4 regions of the Chitinophaga sp. 01L420 genome follow, and region 2 is predicted to be linked to each of the others. Evidence: riboswitches for the same ligand, from Rfam matches in the RefSeq annotation. Region 2 holds a riboswitch; each other region holds the start of a gene.
What was found. Region 2 has a riboswitch for cobalamin ahead of AC1DP6_RS12970 (DUF6580 family putative transport protein). Riboswitches for the same ligand answer to the same signal wherever they lie in the genome.
Positions count from the first base shown of each region.

Region 1: linked by a shared signal. The riboswitch ahead of AC1DP6_RS24595 (TonB-dependent receptor) and the one ahead of AC1DP6_RS12970 (DUF6580 family putative transport protein) in region 2 are both predicted to bind cobalamin.
Region 3: linked by a shared signal. The riboswitch ahead of AC1DP6_RS16510 (DUF5074 domain-containing protein) and the one ahead of AC1DP6_RS12970 (DUF6580 family putative transport protein) in region 2 are both predicted to bind cobalamin.
Region 4: linked by a shared signal. The riboswitch ahead of metE (5-methyltetrahydropteroyltriglutamate--homocysteine S-methyltransferase) and the one ahead of AC1DP6_RS12970 (DUF6580 family putative transport protein) in region 2 are both predicted to bind cobalamin.

Region 1 is NZ_JBFTSK010000030.1:101,020-106,780, reverse strand. It holds gene AC1DP6_RS24595 (TonB-dependent receptor) at 1-1,772, opposite strand, end outside; cobalamin riboswitch at 1,896-2,103, opposite strand; gene AC1DP6_RS24590 (arabinose isomerase) at 2,158-3,579, opposite strand; gene AC1DP6_RS24585 (glycosyl hydrolase) at 3,593-5,761, opposite strand, start outside.
Region 2 is NZ_JBFTSK010000011.1:15,959-20,378, forward strand. It holds gene AC1DP6_RS12965 (TonB-dependent receptor) at 1-1,798, shown strand, start outside; cobalamin riboswitch at 1,984-2,211, shown strand; gene AC1DP6_RS12970 (DUF6580 family putative transport protein) at 2,408-3,001, shown strand; gene AC1DP6_RS12975 (DUF5074 domain-containing protein) at 3,043-4,383, shown strand.
Region 3 is NZ_JBFTSK010000015.1:112,269-115,853, forward strand. It holds gene AC1DP6_RS16505 (hypothetical protein) at 90-548, opposite strand; gene AC1DP6_RS16510 (DUF5074 domain-containing protein) at 693-1,823, opposite strand; cobalamin riboswitch at 2,004-2,213, opposite strand; gene AC1DP6_RS16515 (aldehyde dehydrogenase family protein) at 2,448-3,585, opposite strand, start outside.
Region 4 is NZ_JBFTSK010000030.1:110,998-116,758, forward strand. It holds gene metE (5-methyltetrahydropteroyltriglutamate--homocysteine S-methyltransferase) at 1-2,390, opposite strand, end outside; cobalamin riboswitch at 2,488-2,691, opposite strand; gene AC1DP6_RS24630 (SDR family oxidoreductase) at 2,836-3,708, shown strand; gene AC1DP6_RS24635 (RNA polymerase sigma factor) at 3,806-4,549, shown strand; gene AC1DP6_RS24640 (FecR family protein) at 4,459-5,661, shown strand.

The DNA of each region.
Region 1 (5,761 bases), on a different contig from region 2:
GCGCCCAGTATGAGTGAGCCGCTATGACGGGGAATGTAGGCAATCTGCTGACGATAGAACGTCTTTGTTGGATTGGTATAATCCAATGCCTGTTGGAAAGTATAGGTGGCTCTTAACAGCATATTCAGTTGCTGTTTGATGCGCCAGCCTGCATTTGCTTTTACATCGAGGCCATTAATTTTTACTTTGCCCAGGTTCATCATGGTCCATGCAAATTGATTTTGTCCGGGTATGGCTACAATCTTGTCGGTTATCTCGTTATAGTATCCATCCACTTCTACGCCGGCTTGTGTAAACCATTTACCAATGAACGATTTATTCCAGGTGACGCCTGCATCATATTGTGTGGCGAACTCTGGTTGCAGAAAGCGGTTACCGATTTCGGTATAATAGAGATCGTTGAACGTAGGCATGCGGAAGATGCGTTTATAAAAGGCACGCAGGCGTATATCGGGTGTTGGTAATGGTTGCCAGGAAACAAATACAGCAGGGGTAAATTTCTGCTGATAAGGTGCCGCGGCGTTTAGTTTTACAGTTTCACTCACAAAAGTTCCCAACAGGCTGGCCTGCGCACTGAATCGCTTAAAGTTGACAGCAGAAGCACCTGCTACGAGGGTGGTGTACCTGGTAGGATAGCTGAATTCTCTCAGGTCGGCATCCAGTTTATTCCATTGAAAATCGCTGGAAAGAGAGACGGTCCACCAGCTAGTCAGTGCATACTGCTGCGCCATAGAAAAATACATTTCGTATTGGCGGTAATGATTGTTTGCCCGAAACTGTGCGGTATCGAGGGCCAGATAATGCGTATAGTCATATGCATATTTGGCATTGAGCAGGATGCTGTAACGTTTGGTAATTTCTTTACGGAAAGAAGATTGGATGAACAGGTTGCGATCCCAAAGGCGGTCAATATGCCCGAATACATTGTTGACAATAAAGCCGGGTAATCCTCTTTCAGCATTATAATAATATATTTTGGTACTCCATTCGCCGCCTTTCATAACGCCATTGAGCCCGCCTTCTATCCGTACAGCGTTGACATCGCCGTTTTTGCGATAGGCGCTGGTGTCGTAAGCCAGATTTTTGAGTGAGTCGAATTTGGCATAACTGTATTTATAACGGCCGGTAGCGCTGGTCCACTCGCTGCTGAAGGAGGCGGATATTTTGTCGTTGATTTTTTGTTGCCAGAGCAGGGAAGGGTTGAACAGGCCAAAGGAGCCTGTTTTAACAGTCGCTCTCACATGTGTTTTTTCACCTGGAGCGAATTTAGGTTTGAGAGAAGTCAGATAAATGGAGCCGGCAGATCCGAAGTCTTTGGCCGGTTGAAAGATGTTACTTTTTTGTCCGTTATACAGGGCGATTTCTTCCATGTTGTCCAGGGAAAATTTACCCAGATCTACCTGTCCGTTTTGGGCGTTGCCGAGTTCAATGCCATCATAGAATACACCGGTATGGTTGGATCCCATACTGCGGATATCCACTGTTTGCAGGCCTCCTATGCCACCGTAATCTTTGATCTGCACGCCGGAGAAGAAGCGGAGCGCATCTGCCACAGAATGGCTGCCCAGTCTGTTGAGTTCTTTTGCCTGCAATTTTTGCCCGGGGCTTATTTCTTTGCCTGTCCGCGAAGCGGTGACGGACACCTCCCGGAGATCTTTGGTGGTAATCGTATCTGCCTGCTGTGCTTTAATGGTTGTTGCCGGCCAGATGATGAAGATCATCACATACAAGCATACCTTAGTCAGTGAACAGGCTTGTTCAGTGAAACGCATAATTTTAAACCTGTTAATATTCCATCAACAGCCTTCGACAGGAGAAAAAATAATTAGGAAAGCGCACGTGTACAGGAACATCCTATAGCTTGCATTTATCCCTAAGCTTCATTCCACGAAAGCTCAAAAATCAGTTGTATGGCAGGTATTCTGACTTATCTCTGCTTTCGGCGACCTTCCCATTGAATGATCAACAGTGGCCTTGAGTGGTGTTGCCTTAGCATTGTATGAGACTTACAGCAGRGGGACTGTCCGGGATTTTCACCCATGTTCCCTTTTAATTATTCATGTCCGGAGTGGACATGGATAAACCATAACGGAGCAAAAGTAGGCTATTATTCTGTTGATTCAAAACGAAAGGGGGCGAGGGGTGGTATCTGCTTCGTTAGCATACCTTTACGGTAGCAATGTCCAGTATATTTCCCAGCTTTTCAATCTTACCGGCTATATGCCCGATGCCAATGGCGCAGTGATGCGCGGGGCCTTCTTTACTCCAGTTGTTGACAAATGTTTTTACATCCAGTGAAAACCGGTACCGGCTATTGGTATTACCGATCTTCAAAATAGGGCCCGGTACCGAATCGCCTTGTGCCACCAGCAATTTTAATTTGCCGTCGTGGGTTTCTACTACAGATAGTAAAGTGACCGGGCCATGTTTTACTTTCATCTCAATAGACAAGCCCTTACCGGGTTTGCCATGGTATACGCCTAATGGTTTCAGCAGGGGGCGGCCTTCGGCAATTGCCAGGTGACCGGGACCATCATGTCCCATGAGGATAATGCCGGCATTAAAATCCAGACCGTAGAATTCTGTGAAGGAGCCACCCGCCTGGAAAAGGTCGAGGATCTTCATGGCCTGTGCATTCTTCACTTCATATTCACCCGCTACCGGTACCTGGTGAGCGGTGAGTAAGGAGTTGCCGGTGATAACGGAAGCAATGAGATCTTCATATTCACCATCGGGAGTGCCTTCGTAGTAGTAGCAGAGGGAGCCGAGCTGATGATGTGCTACCATCTTATCCAGGGCTACCGCAGTATGAGCGGCGCGTACAATCTCCTGCGGCGGACATTCCTCCAGTACTTCCATTTCCTGGTGGATCTGTTGTATTTTATGTTCTATTTCGGTGGGTGTTACCTGTTGGTGAAAGGCGGCGAGGTCGCACATTTCAAGATGTTGGATATGTCCGCCAAAGGTGGTTGCCTGCAGGGTAAGGTCGGAATAGATGTCCAGCATACCGTTATAGTAGTGGCCTAACACACCCAGACGGTTGTTCCGCATGCCGGCGGCTACTGCAGCAGCTTCTTTCCAGTCGGCTATTTCCTGCCATGCTTCCGCATCGTCCAGTGTGCCGGTTACCTGGTAAAAAGGAATGCCGGCGCGGTTAAATACGTTGGCGATTTCCGGAACAGCGCATGCCTGGCAGTTGGCGAGCCATTCACCGGTCATGAGGCCCCTGTCGCCTAATCCGTTGAACCACTCGTAATCGATGGCGGCCACCGGTTGCAGGTTGAGGATCACTACGGGTACTTTGGCTTTTTGCACTACTGGCAATACAGTGGCTGATAGTGCATAAGTAGATACATATAAAAAGATGATGCTGACATCGTTGGTTTTAAAAAGTGTTGCTGCTGCTCTGGCGTTTTCTACAGAGTCTACCAGGCCTGCATCCAGTACCGTAACGGTATCACTTTCCAGCTGCCTCGCTATTTGGAGCTGATAGGATTCCAGTCTTTCCTTTAATCCTTCAAACTGCGACCAGTAGGTAGCGAGGCCAATTCCAAATAATCCCACTTTAATATTTACCATATCCTTCCGTTATTTAGTGCCGGGCACGTTGTTCAATGTCAAAGTCAGTCATCATACCGTAGTCATAGGTGTCATAGGCATTTCCGGGGGGATGCTGTTTCACATTCCCGAAATGCCAGGGCGACACTATTCCTGGTTGAGGGTTATTGTGATGCGGCCCGAGCGTGTTTTTTAAACTACCGGTGATGGTCACTTCCACAGTGTTATCACCCTCCCGCATATACGAAGAAATGTCGGCGGTATAAGGAGGAATATCTATGACCCCTGCGGCTTTACCATTTACTTTTATAGCAGCAGCAGTGCCTTTCCATTCTTTTAGTCTTACCTGGTAGTTGGTACCGGCTGAGCCGCGGAAATGTTTCGTATAGGCTACACTGTGACCATACAATGGCATGCCCATGTTCCGCCAGCTGCCGAGCGAAAGCGGGGCGGCTTTAGCAATTTCCCAGCCTTTAGCCACGGGTGCCAGGTTGAAATTTCCGATGATATATACCGGTTCTATCTCTGCAAAAACACGCATGGGAGCAGCGATTATTTCCAGTTGGTTTTCTCCGGGTTTACTATTGCTGATGTCGTACACAGCAAAGTCTTTGTCCAGCCACCAGCGGCCTTTTACAGGTGCCAGCAGTTTCCCGTTCAGCTTTACTTTCCATATGTCCGGTCTTTCTACTACTGCCTGCATATGACTTCTGTCTGCATCGTTGATGGTGAAATGATACACGGCGTTCACCTTGCTACCGGCAGGAAAAGTATCCCGCTGTACGATGTTTCGTTTGTATTGTACGGAGGTATTCCAGGGATTGCCATTATGGAATCCGTAATGTTTGAACGTAAGGTCTGCTGCTTTCAGCACATGTATATCGTTGTAGGTGCTGTCGCCGATGTGGAGGTCGCAGAAATCGATATTGAGTACATTGGGCAAAAGGCGCTGAATACTGAGCGGGGTGGCTTTTACCGGTGTACCGGTCCAGGGCGCCGTGTAGGCGGTGCCGTTATGCATGGGTTGGTCTCCCGCAAATAACAGCATACTGCCGGCTGGCGGCAGGTCGTAGTGAATAGTGAGATAGCCGTTATCTGCGGTAGCAGGATAATCCAGTATGCGGCCGGTGTGCAGGTCCATCAGTACAACATCTTTGCCTTTTATCCGCACCTGTCCGCTGGCATTTTCATGTATACTGGCATTAGAGAGGAATAACAGTTGTCCGTCATCCATGCGGCGGCGATGATGATAAAGATCACCCTGTGTGGTATCTATCTCCGGAAAACTGATCACGGGAGAAGGAATATATTGTTGTATCACCGATTGGTTCAGTTCCTGTATATGCGTAACTGTTGGTTGCTGCAACCATTTGTCAAGGGCGGCATTGGATGCGCCATCAATATATTGCAGCTTTTCAAACACCAGTACCTTTCCACCACCTGTGGTATATTGTTGCAATAGCTGAAAGGTGCTGTTGTCGAGGTTTTCCATGCCCGGTGGAATGATGACGGTACGATAGGCGCGTTCTCCTATTATGAATTGATCCTGCAATATTTTGCCATGATCCCGGATAATATTTTCAGAGCCCAGGTCATATTCTGTCTGTGCTTTTTCCATGCGTGTAATGAATGCCTGGAACTGGTTGCCAATTGCTGTGATTCGCGGATTGGATCTGTCGTAATTAAAATACATCCAGGCGCTGGTAGTAGGCTCCAGTATGAGCACATCGTTTTGTTGTTGTCCCCTGGAGAGGGCAAGCGATAAACGGGCGAAGTACTGGTTTTGCTGCGTATAGTAAGGCCACATCGGATTCTGATAGGAGAATGATTGTGGATAATCATATTTGCGCGCGCCGGTGAGCGTCATGGTAGCGAGGTGTTGATTCAGGGTGTTGATGCCAAGTGCATATTCCCAATCGCCCAGTCGCTTCATGTCCATGAGGGTGAGTTCCCATCCGCCACCACCATAGGTTTCACAGAGCGTTCTTTTTTTGCCGAGTTGATTGGCTACACTGGCCAGCTCTTTTACGGAGCGGATATTCCCGAATTGTGCATTTGGACTTTGCTCATTAAACTGGTTAAACAGCATGTCAATGGCTGGGCGCTGATGCCATGCGTACATGGCCATATTGTCGGGACCACTATTAGGGTTGGGCCATCCATGTTCCCAGTAGTGGCCGGTCCACTGCAATCCTTTTTGCTC
Region 2 (4,420 bases):
TGAGTTTTATAATATCGGATATGGATTTGTGAACAGTTGGAATGGCAGGGTAACCTATCAAAGCATTGAAGACTTCCTGTCCAACAACCCACAAAGAGTACAGGGAAATTTTAATTACTTCAACAATAACCGCGACTACCTGTATAACCATCCACCGGCCAGTTTTAAAGTTAATTTCCTCAGTGCCTATGTGCAGGATGAAATCAGGGTTTCGCCGCGATTTAAAGTGATGCCGGGTGTTAGAATAGATTGGGCGAATATTCCGGGTAAAGCGCCGTTGAGTAACCGTACCAAGGAGGCTTTTCGTGATCCGTATTTCGGAACCACGTATACCTACACGCCTATGAGTGACATCAATCAGAAATATTTATCACAACCGCAGATATCGCCGCGGATTGGTTTCAGGGCCGACCTGAATGAAAGCCGCACGCTGATACTGAGGGGAGGAGTAGGTGTTTTCACGGGCCGTATTCCTTTGGCATGGCTGGGATACGCCTATTATAATACCGGCAATTCCTTTGGGTCCATCGATCTGCGAACAAATGGTGTTCCGCCTAATCCTTTCCAACCGGGCACCGATCCTTTACTGCGGCCGGAAAGCAGTCCGTATGATGGAATTGCCGCCTTTGCTCATCAGCAAGGCCGGGTAGTGAATGATCCCAATGCCGGACAAACACAGATCGATGTAATAGACAACAATTTCGTGATGCCTGCTGTCATGAGAAGCAGTCTTGCAGTGGACTATACCGATCAGCATGGATTCAATTATTCGTTGGAGGGTATCTATACCAAAACGATCAAAGATGTAAGGTTTATACAAATCAATCTGAAAGATAATCCTTCCTACTATGCATATGACACCGCACAGCATTTGAGAAAGCAGCCGATATATGGAGGCAGCGTTGATCCGCGGTTGGCAAATGGATACCTGCTTACTAATACTGACAAAGGTTTCAGATACAGTCTTACGGCCAAAATAAGTCGCAGATTTACTAATGGCTTTCATTTCACCGCTGCTTATACCTATGGAAAATCGAAAGATATCTCCAACGGTATCCGGAATTCTATGGAATCGAACTGGCAACTGAACCAGGCGCTGAATCCTAATGATCCTGCGCTGTCTTTATCCAACTTCGATATCAGGCATCGGATCATTGCTATGACAGGATACGACCGTCGCTGGTCCGACAGGTGGCGCAGTGTGATTTCGATTTTCTTTTCGGCGCAATCAGGCAGTCCGTTTACCTATGGATTCGTTAACTATACGCCGCAAAATACACCGCAGCAGATCGCGCTGGCATATATACCGGCAAAAGGTGAAACGATCAATTTCTTTGCTACGCAATATGCGGCAGATGGAAATACAATTATCAGTACTGCGCAGGTGCAGGCAGCCGCTTTCGATCATTTCATTGACAACAACAAATATTTAAGTTCACGCAGAGGCGATTTTACAGAACGTAATACCGGAAGAACTCCCTGGAATGTAAATGCTGATCTGCACCTTTCACAGGAACTTACGCTTTTTAAAGAGAAACCATTGAAAGACCGCCATACTATTATGTTTTCTGTAGACATCATGAACTTCACCAATCTGCTCAACAAGGAATGGGGATGGAGTTATTTTTCGCCCAACACCTATAACTCGACCGCCAGTATCGGCTTGCAACCGTATATTCCTGCACGTAGTTCGCAGGGGTATCCGCTTTACCAGTTCAAGGATCCGGGTAAGCCTTACTCCATCGATCCGTTGACCTCGCGCTGGCAAATGCAGTTAGGGTTGCGATATAGTTTGTAGAATTACGAATTACGAATTACGAATTACGAATTGGTGAGTAGATATAAGCGATGTTGATCTTCGCGTTTACTATCTACTCACCAATTCGTAATTCGTAATTCGTAATTCGTAATTCGTAATTCGTAATTCGTAATTCGTAATTCGTAATTCGTAATTCGTAATTTGGAGAAACCATCTGCTTTCATTAATTTGCGCCTGCAACTGGTTATTCTAGCATGTATGCAAGAATATTAAAAGGGAATCCGGTGTAAAACCGGAGCTATCCCCGTAGCTGTAAATCCTGCTGCCTGTGTGACCACAGGTATCGTTTTTTCGGAGTTAATTCCTCCTTGCCACTGTTCCGCTTATCTGGAACGGGAAGGCGACCGAAAAAGCAGGAAAGCCAGAAGACCTGCCCTTTGCAACTATATATCATGTTTTCGGGTGAAGAACATGGATGTATTTTTCCCGGTGTTCCGGTTTTTTATTTTGGTAAAAAAGAATTTTTGTATCTGATTGACTGTGCCTGATAGCGCATGTCATCACTTATAGCATGTATGTTTTCTTTCGTGAGAGATCATTTGATTTCTTCATGCAGCATCCCTATTCCCTTTATAATAACGATTAACAATGACTGATAAAAAAATTGACCCACGTTTTCTTGTTTTACTTGTTTTTATTTTAGGTGCTGGCCTCATACGTGTATTAGGTGCGGGTAATCTGATGCCCTATCCAAACTTTACACCGATTGGCGCTATGGCCCTTTTTGCAGGCGCCTATTTCAGTAATCTTTTCAAGTCGTATGCCTTTCCTATTCTAACATTATTCATCAGCGATATCATCATATCTCACGTGATATATCCGGAATATGCTACAGGATTGCTTTATAGTGGCTGGGCATGGAACTATGCCGCCTTTGCACTCATGGTAACAGCAGGCAGAATGATCATCAAAAAAGTAACGCCTCTCCGCATACTTCTTTCCGCTTTGTCTGCCGGATTGATACATTGGATCGTTTCTGATTTCGGGGTATGGATTAATCATGGTATTAATATTACTACCGGTAAACCCTATACGTACAACCTTGCAGGTTTGTTGCAATGTTATTACCTCGCTTTACCATTTTTAAAGAATATGCTCGTGGCAAATCTTTTTTATTCAACGGTATTCTTTGGTTCTTTTGAAATGCTGAAATACCGCTACCCCAAAGCATTACATGCATAATTGAAACAACTGTAGCTTAATCATCAATCAAATATATAAACATGCGATTTTCGGGAAGTACTTTCTTTGTAGTTTCTATTTTAGCACTGGCAATGTCATGTAAAAAAAATGACGACACCATTCCCGGTCCCGGTGTGGACAAAACCGGAGGTGCAGATTCTATACATATTGGCGCTACGCTTTCTTATCATCCCAGGATAAACAATCCCGTTGGCGCGACCTTCAGTTGGAAAATAAATGGAAATGCAGTCGGAAATGATTCGGTATATACTTTCACGGCAAGTGCCCGGGGGGATTACCATATCGTATTTACAGCCAGCAATGCCGGTGCTTCAGACTCCGCGATCTACCAGGTAAAGGTGTGGGGTAAGTATGAAAACGGCTTTTTGGTAGTACAGGAAGGACAGTATGGAACTACTTCCGGCGACTTATTCTATTATAGTTATGATAGTAATAAGATTGCTAAAGATGTATTTAAAACAGAAAATCCCGGTAAAGATTTTGGCCCAACCAGTGCAACACTGCAGTTTGCCACCATCCATAAAGGTAAGGTGTATATGTCTGTAAAAGTAGGTGGTCCACTGGTGGTAGCCGATGCATATACCATGAAAGAAACAGGCAGGGTAGATCATCTTCCGCAGGAGGAAGGTCATGCCTTTACAGGAATAGATGATACAAGAGGTTTGTTAAGTGCAGTAGATGGCGTATACCGTGTAAACCTCACTGGTCCGACCATAGGGACTAAGATAGATGGCATTAATTCATCTGCTGGTGATATGATGGTAGCCGGAGACTATGTATTTGTACTTACACAAAATGATGGTATCGTTATATTAAAAACATCAGACTACAGTATCGTAAAGAAATATCCCAAGGGTACTATAGGCTTTGCCCGTACCAAAGATGGCGCGGTGTGGGCGGCAGGTGATTCCGCACTGTTACGTATTGACCCTGTTAGTCTCGCTGTGACTGAAACCCCCGTACCATTTAAAGTAACCAACCCCTGGGCTTTATGGTCATGGCATTCAGGCGGTATCGCTACCAGCAGATCCGGTAACGAAGTATTCATTGCTGAACGTAAAGACGGACCTGGTATTGGTGGTACGCTGGAATACAGTGGAACCAAAATATATAAATACACTGCCGGCAACGAGGCTTCTTTTGCAACGCCATTCATCACGATTCCCAATGGTCAATATTTCTATGGCTCGGCGGTAAGGTTCAATGAAAGAACAAAAGAACTCGTGGTGCTGACGCTGACGGACGAGTGGGGAAGCAGTAATGATAACAGATGGTTATTCTATGATGCTACTACTGGTTCTTTAAAACAAACAGTACGTTATGTCGGATATTATTTCCCTACACTTCCCGTATTTTATTAAGATGGGAACTATTTAACTGTTTTTTAAACCTCAACAA
Region 3 (3,585 bases), on a different contig from region 2:
AAAGAGCACAGTTTTTAAGAAGAATAATGACATATATCCATTGACGCCGCATAACAACACCAATGGATATACGTTGAAAATTTCCGCCCTTACCGTTTTAACGGTGTTTCCCTGGACTCCGCTATTTTTTCCGCAGCTGGTACCTGCTTCACTACCTCATAACTATCTGCACCATTCAGTCCCGTTCCCCGTGTTATCCGCAGCGTGTACTGCTGTATCGGAGTATTCCGGGCCAGCGTTACCGTCAGATAAACGGTTTGAATGTTGGGTCCCCAGGTGACATAGCAGGTGTTGATGCCATAACCTTCCAGACCGGTATTGGGTGGTGCAGAAATAATCTGTCCATCCCCGGTAACGTTCCAGGCTACGTACGTGCTGCCGCTAACAGTGGGTACCAGTGAATAGATGCCAACGCTGCCGGGAGTCACAGTAGTGGGTCCAGAAATACTAACGGGTCCTACCTGGGCAACAACTTTGCTACCGCCTAAACATAATAGCAATAGCAGGGCACAAAAAAACGTGGATACCTGAGTGAGTTTAACGCTCATTTAACAATGGTTTAAGAGTGAAATACGTGGAAAAAATATCGTATTAAAGTAACCAGAAAATCTTGAATATCCTAGTGAAGTATCGGGATAAAAAATACCCCGCCTGCCATTGGCAAACGGGGTATCTTTTTATTTTAGGGCTCTTTATTCGTGAAACACTGGCATAGCCGGGAAATACCATCCGTTGTAGGTCAGCGTTTTTTTCAGGGTAGTAGTGGTGGCATCATAAATCAGCACCCGGTTGATACTACCGGTGAATGATCCGTTCAGCGTAGTCACTACCAGTTCATTCTTTTCCTTATTATATGCTGCTCCTGCACCATAGAAATACTGACCCGTTGGCAGCGTGATAAATGGCGTAGTTAATGAAGCGGCGTTGCCAATTACGTAACGGTATAATTGTGTACCACCGGCAAAACCGTTGTTGCGCACAATGAAAATAGCACTGTCCTGTGTAGAGGCAGTAATACCCGCATGGCGCCATGCTCCCCACGGAGAAGGCACGGTAAACGGCAGTTTGATCGCAGTACGCGCCAGGGTAGACGGAACAATGCGAATCAGTGAATCTGAATTGGTCGCATATACCGCTCCATCTTTACCTGCGGCAAAAGCAAGGTTAGCAGCGCCGAACTTTTTCACTACAGCATAAGTGCTGCTATTCAGGGCTACGATACCATCTGTTTGAGATAATACAAAAACATAACTGCCAATTTTAAGCATGTCACCGGTATAACCAGCAACCCCACTGATTTTAGTGCCTACTGCCAGAGATGGCAGTGTAATAGGGTATACACCATCGCTGGCACTCAGCAATCCGTGTGTGGCATCAACACCCAGGAAGGCATGCCCATCGTTACCCGGCAAGGTAGTGATACGACCGGTTTCTACCATGCTGCCACCATCTGTTACCACCAGCGGTCCACCGGCTTTTACTACGATGTACAGCTTATTGTTGAAGAAGGTAGCAAACTGCAATGTGTTGGAAGGTCCACCTAATGCACCGGTTGGGTTTTCCAGGTGATATACGTCCTGCACCAAACTGTCACCACTATACGAATAGAAGTGCAGGTCGCCGGTGCCATGACCGAACCATCCTTCATTGGCAATAAAGAAACCATTTGCATATTTACCGGTAATCAATGATGTTGTAACGCCGGTTTTGTTATTGGCGTCCAACTTTTGTAACTGTGATGACTGCAGTGCATCTTCTTTTTTACAGGAAGCCACCAACAAGGCAAACGCTACCAACAAGGAGGATAATAACTGTTTTTTCATATAATAGATATTTGGAATGATGACATACTTTTCCCTGTCCGGATATTGGATCCGGAAAAAAACAAAACTCAAAAGCCGGTGATATCACACCTGCATAATGCGCCCAGGGGTAAATAATATTTACACAATAGAATATATGCCGTTAGGCTTACATTCCTGGCCTTTCACCCGAAAGCGCTGAATGATTGATGACATCTGGCAGGTCTTCTGGCTCTCCTGCTTTTCCGGGAACCTTCCCATCTGCGGACATGCAGACAGTGGTATGGAGTATCCGGAAAATCAATTCATTCAAAAATGAATGCAGGATCACAGCTACGGGGATAGCTCCGGTATTGCACCGGATTCCCTTTTAATCCGCCCGCAGGCGGAACCAATTGTGGATGCAAACGTACGTGAAGTATTAGTAAAATCCAAAATGAAAGAAGGAGGTAGTGCGTAGCATCACTATCGAAAAATATCAAGGCATCTTTTCCAGTGTTGTCGCCGACAACATTTTATTAATCTTTTAAGCACTACTTAATTTTTTCTACCACCCAGCAACTACCTTTCCAGCTGCTGACAGTCGGATTCGATACCTCCGACAAACATGCGCTGGATGGTTGTTACGTGGTGGTGAAAAAATAATCAGCCCTTCATCTGCCACGATTTTGTTTTTGTAAAAGCACGTAAGCCCTGATGTGATAGGGTAGCGCCGATGCCGGAATGTTTTCTGCCGGCCCAGGGTAATCCTGCTGTAACCCTGTCGCAACAGTTCCAGTAGCCGGTGCCACTGTTTACCTGCGAGAGAATGGTTTCGGCTCTCTCCTGGCTGCTGGAATATACGGAAGCGGTGAGTCCGTAGTCCGTATCATTCATGAATTGTATGGCTTCTTTGTCGGTCTTTACTTTCATGATGCCGATGATTGGGCCAAAGCTTTCTTCCTGCATCACCTTCATCTTGTTATTGACATCTACGATAATGGTGGGTTCAAAGAAATTCCCATCATGCACAATACGTTTGCCACCAAGTAATACCGTAGCGCCGTTTGCTTTGGCATCTTTCACTTGTTCTTCCAGTACTTCCAGTTGTTCATACCTTGTTAAGGCGCCGAAGTATACACCATCGTCTGTAGGTAAACCCAGCTTCCAGGAGCGCACTGCTTTTACAAAGGCCGCCACGTATTCATCGTATACATTTTCGTGTACGTATATACGTTCTACTGCACAACAGCTTTGTCCGTTGTTATAAAAGGCACCATCAGCGGTGGCTTCAGCTACCGCGGCAATGTCGGTGATGTCGTCTGCCACGTAGAGTGGATCTTTGCCGCCCAGTTCCAGCTGGCAAGGCACCATTTTCTTCGCTACTTTTTCATAGATGTATTTGCCGGTTTTATAGGAGCCGGTAAAAAAGAAGCCATCAAATCTTAAACCCAACAGATGTTCACCTGCATATTTGCCGCCGATACCAACTTTGAAGGCATTTTCCTCCACGCCCGCTTTCTTCAGTAAGTTATCTATTTCAATGGCTGTCAGCGTGGCGTATTCAGAAGGTTTGTATAATACGGCATTGCCGGCTAACAACGCGGGGATAAACACATTTACGCCTACGAGATAAGGATAATTCCAGGCAGAAATATTACAGATAACGCCCAGTGGCTCGTAGGATATTTTTTCCTTGAGTGTATCGGTATTGGTGACCCATTCATCTGCCAGGTATTTTTCTGCATTCTCCAGCATCCATTGTATGCGTGTTCTGGCGCCATTAATTTCATTGCGGGCCTGT
Region 4 (5,761 bases), on a different contig from region 2:
ATATTCGTTAAAGCTGCTTTGGTTTCCGGCCATTTACGCGTTTTTAATCCACAGTCAGGATTCACCCACAGATTCCTTGCCGGCAATGCTTCCACCGCTTTTTCCAGCAACGAAATCATTTCTTCTGCAGAAGGTTGTCTGGGTGAATGTATATCATATACGCCAGGGCCAATTTCATTCGGATATTTAAAATGCGCGAAGGCATCCAGTAATTCCATTTGTGACCTTGATGTTTCAATTGTGATCACGTCAGCATCCATCGCAGCAATGTGTTCAATGATATCATTAAATTCACTGTAGCACATATGCGTATGAATTTGTGTTTCGTCTTTCACGCCACTGGCAGCAATACGGAACGCCTGTACTGCCCATTCCAGGTATGCTGCCCAGTTTTCCCGGCGTAAGGGTAACCCTTCCCGGATGGCTGGTTCATCGATCTGTATCACTTTAATACCTGCATTTTCCAGTGCCACCACTTCATCACGAATAGCCCAGGCAATCTGGTTGGCGGTAGTGGATCTTGGCTGGTCATCTCTCACAAAAGACCATTGTAAAATAGTAACAGGACCGGTGAGCATACCTTTCATCAACTTGTCGGTATTGGCTTGTGCAAAGCTGCTCCAACGCACCGTCATGTCTGCAGGACGGCTTACATCACCAAAAATAACCGGTGGTTTTACACAACGGCTGCCATAACTCTGTACCCAGCCATTTTTAGTAAACAGGAATCCATCTAACTGTTCGCCAAAATACTCCACCATGTCGTTGCGCTCAAATTCGCCGTGCACGAGTACATCCAGGCCAATTTCTTCCTGCCAGCGGATCACTTCTATGGTTGCCTTTTCTATGGCGGCATCATATTGTGCTACTGTCAGTTCTCCTTTTTTCAATCTTGCTCTTAACTGCCGGATATCATCCGTTTGTGGGAAGGAGCCAATGGTAGTGGTCGGGAATAATGGCAGGCCAAACTGCTCCTGCTGTATGGCCTGACGAACCGTAAAGGCACTTTTCCTGCTGGCATCACTCAATGTAAATGCTGCGACCCTGTCTTTTACGGCTTTACGGTGAATAAGCCCTGATGCTGCACGGTTGCGAATCGCGTCCTCATTGGCAGCCAGTAGTGCTGTATTTCCTTTTACAATATCCCGCAGCTCCTTTAATTCCTGCAGCTTTTGTTTGGCGAAGGCCATCCAGTTTTTTATTTCGGGAGATATCGCTGTTTCGTAATCCAGATCACAAGGAACATGTAAGAGCGAGCAGGAAGGTGCAATGGCGATGCTGTCTTCCCCTAAAACTTTAATAGCCCTATGTATAAATGCTAATGATTTTGTGTAGTCATTCTTCCAGATATTTCTGCCATCAACTACCCCCAGAGAGAGTTGCAATTTGCTGTTGGCGATCCTTGTCTGCAATACATCTTCCAGTTGCGATGGACAACGTACCAGGTCCAGGTGCAGCGTCTGCACCGGCAATGCCAGTATTGCCGGCAGGTGCTGGCCATAACATTCAAAGTAGGAAGCCAGCACAATATGCAACTGCGGGAAGGCAGCATGTATTTGCGCATATGAATCGGTAAGTACCTGCAATGCTTCCGCAGAAAGATTGAGTGATAAGCAGGGCTCATCCAGTTGTACCACGGTGGCTCCTGCCTTAGTTAAAAGGTCAAATATTTCCAGGTACACCGGCAGCAATTTATCTATCAATGATAACCGGTTAAATCCTGCTTCTTTTTCTTTACCCAGTAACAGGAAGGAAACGGGGCCCAGTAATACCGGCTTGGCAGCATAGCCTGCATTCTTTGCTTCCAGGAACTGGTCCACCACTTTGCGGGAAAACAGGTGGAAGTCCTGGCTGGCGGTAAATTCAGGAACAATATAGTGGTAGTTGGTATCAAACCATTTCGTCATTTCCATGGCGGTGATATCATCTCCATCCCGCTGATAACCTCTGGCCATCGCAAACAACAGGTCTGTTTCAGATAACTGTTTTGCAGTGAGGGTCTGGTATCTGGCTGGTATAGCGCCCATCATCAGCGAGGTATCCAGTACCTGGTCATAATAGGAAAAATCGTTACAGGGAATCCAGTCGATCCCCGCCTGCTTTTGCAGTTCCCAGTTTTGCAACCGGATGCCGGCGGCAACTTCCTGTAGAGCAGAAATAGTAATGCTGCCTGTCCAGTAGCTTTCGCAGGCCTTCTTCAATTCACGCTGGCTACCTATCCTCGGATAGCCTAAGTTGTGGATAATCATTGCTGATTGTTTAAAAGGTGATACATGATGTTCACGCTCTTGTACATACCATAGCAATGCTTTAACAGGAGAAAGTGTAAGAGAGGAGAAGATAGTACGTAATTGTTGCTGACAGGCATGATCCCGGATGCAATACAGCATTGGTAGACGGACCTTTTAAAAAGCGTCCATCTGTCATACCTGTTCTTGAAAAATTACTACATACCAAAACCTGACCTGCTTCAATCCCCGAAAGCAGTGTCAAAGTGAAATAAAGGCAGGTCTCCTGGCTCGTTTCACTGTTAAACACCTTCCCATTCCTCCAACGGAACAGTGGTATATTGTTTACCAGTTGCAGATAAATTATCTGCGCAAAACTTACAGTTGCGGGACAGCCTGTGATTTACACACAGTTCCCTTTTAATCCCGCTTTTCAGCGGGAACCATTACTTGCTTCGATTGTAATACGTAAAGAACCGGGGGCGAAGATAATAAATCCCGGCAACTATCAAATTTAAGTTCCCGGCCGTTTTACAGCGGGATTTCGTTTTCTTACAATGTGGCGCAATAACAAAAAGTGAGTTTTACATCATAAAACGAACAAAAAATGAAACAAGCTAACATCCTGATTACAGGCGCCACCGGCAACATTGGTACAACACTGGCCAAACAGTTATCCGCACAAGGAATTCCTTTTCGTGCCATGGTAAGAACTACAGACGATCAGGCCCGCGCACTCCACGCGTTACCGGGAGCAGAAGCCGTGATCGGAGATTTTAATAATCCCGACAGCGTAGCCAGGGCTTTACAGGGAATAGAAAAAGCTTTCCTCCTCACGAACTCTTCTGAGCAAGCCGAAAAGTTACAAAGTGATTTCGTAGACGTTGCAAGCCATGCCGGAGTACAACATATTGTAAAACTCTCCCAGTTGCATGCCGCACCGCAATCGCCGGTACGTTTTCTCCGGTATCATGCTGCCGTGGAACAAAAGATCCGCGAATCCGGTATTGACTACACTTTCCTGCGACCTAATTTATTTATGCAGGGACTGCTGGGCTTCCGGGATCCCATCATACAACAGGGGAAGTTTTTCGCCACCGCCGGAGAGGCGCCGATTAGCCTGGTAGACATCCGGGATATTGCCGAAATAGCAGCCTTCGCACTCTCCACTCCCGGCCATGCAGGCAAAATATATGATATTACCGGGCCCGAATCCCTCACACACCAGGAATTGGCAACCAAACTGTCTATCGCCCTGGGACGTACCATCAGCTATGTCAATGTTTCATCGGATCAGTTACTCCAGGCCTTGTTACAGGTAGGATTCCCCTTGTGGCAGGCAGAAGGCCTGATCGAAGATTATGCCCACTATGCCCGCGGAGAAGCAGCCGCCATCTCACCGGCAGTGCAGCAGGTGACAGGTCATGCGCCCCGCAATTTTGACCACTTTATACAGGAATATGCAGCACTGTTTGCCTAGCCGCAACATGCCATCGTTTTCTTCTTTTACTGACATAAGAAAAAAACGATGGCATTTTATTGCCAAATTCTTATTTTAGCATTAAATAACGAATCCAGTGGGCAATGAAGAAGCTGTTCTGTTGAAGAAACTGCAGCAAGGGGATGCAGAAGCTTACATAACATTATACAACCAATACTACCCCTCACTTTATACCTACATACTCCACTTTATCAATGTTCCGGAATTTGCGGAAGACGCACTACAGGAAGTATTCATAAAGATTTGGGAGATAAGGGAGCGGATCAATCCTGAACTGTCCTTTAGCGGCTACTTATACCGTATTACCCGTAATCATGTCTTTAAATCATTAAAGAAAATAACCGCCGACGAAGCACTCCGCCTGCAGGTCATGCAGGAATTACAACGGCAAACAGAAGATGCAGATACCAAACTGATATGGAAGGAATATGAAGCGTTATTGCACCAGGCAATCCGTCAACTCCCTCCTCAACGGCAAAAAGTGTTCAGGCTATGTCGCGAAGAAAGCAAAAGCTATGAAGAGGTAGCGCAGGAATTAGGCATTTCCCGGAATACCGTCAAAGAACATATGGTCCTCGCCATGAAAAGCATCCGGTTTTTCTTCTATACCAATAGTGACGGCCTGCTCCCGGTCTTCTTTTTATCCAGTATGATGCTGGACCCCAGCCCCGCTGAAAAAAAATTTTCACCTCCACCCACCCTACCTGTCGTTTCCGGGATAGTATATACATGTCCACAGAAAGAAACGAAGCTTATTACCAACAATTGCTCCTCCGATGGCAACAACGGATATGTACTCCAACGGAAGCCATTGAGCTGATGGACTATCTGCGGCAGGACATTTCCAACCGCACCCTGTTAAATGAATTACAGACCGCATTCCGGCAGGTTAAGCCAGAAAAAGCATTATCACCTGCCGATCCGGGCGAAAGGGTCAGGAAAGAGCTGCTAAAACACATACAGGCATCTCCCGTTATTCCTATCCACCAGCCCCGGAAAAATACCGGTAGATTCAAACTCGCGGCAGCAGCAGCGATCCTGGTTGGTATGGCTATTCCGGCAGGATATCTCCTGCTGCAGCAGCGACACATATCCCAACCAGCCATCCCTACGGTGGTACAAACGAAAACTACCACAAACAGCCACAAAGCGGTACTCACCCTGGCCAATGGAGAAAAAATTGTACTCGACCAGAAAGGCATGCAACAACTGGCACAACAGGGCAGCACTACCATCCGGACAAAAAACGGACAACTGGTATACGAAAAAACAAACGGCGAAGCCAGCGCCCCACTCTATAATACCCTCACCACCGCTGCTGGCGAAACCTATCCGCTGGTACTTGCCGATGGAAGCAAAATATGGCTCAATGCCTCATCATCCATCCGTTTCCCCGCCACATTTGCAGGCAACGAGCGCAAAATTGCACTCACCGGAGAAGCCTACTTTGAAATTGCCCACGATGCACATAAACCTTTCCGCATCCAGGTAAAACAAATCACAGTAGACGTACTGGGCACACACTTTAATATCAACTCCTACGCAGACGAAGCCACTATCAACACCACACTGCTGGAAGGAGCCGTAAAAATAAACAGTGACAAAGGCAGTATGCAACTGGCTCCGGGAGAACAGTCGCAGGTAAGCGCCAATGGAACTTTAAAACGGGTGGCCGGCATCAACACAGACGAAATTGTAGCCTGGAAAGAAGGCTACTTCCGGTTCGAGAGCGCAGACCTGACCACCGTATTGCGACAATTCTCCCATTGGTACGATCTGGAAATCGTATACGAAGGCAAAGTAAAACCAAGAAAATTCTTTGGTATGATCAGCCGCAGCAGCAGCCTGGTCAATGTATTGAAAATGTTGGATGCAAATAATATTTCATATAAAATAGAAGGAAAAAAACTGATTGTCAGAGGTGATGAATAAAATAGTGAACAACACCTCCGTTTCCGGGTGAATAGTCAAATCAACCAATAGCAGGCGGATAAGCCAACGTAGCACTGAATAAAGTCGATAGAACAACCAA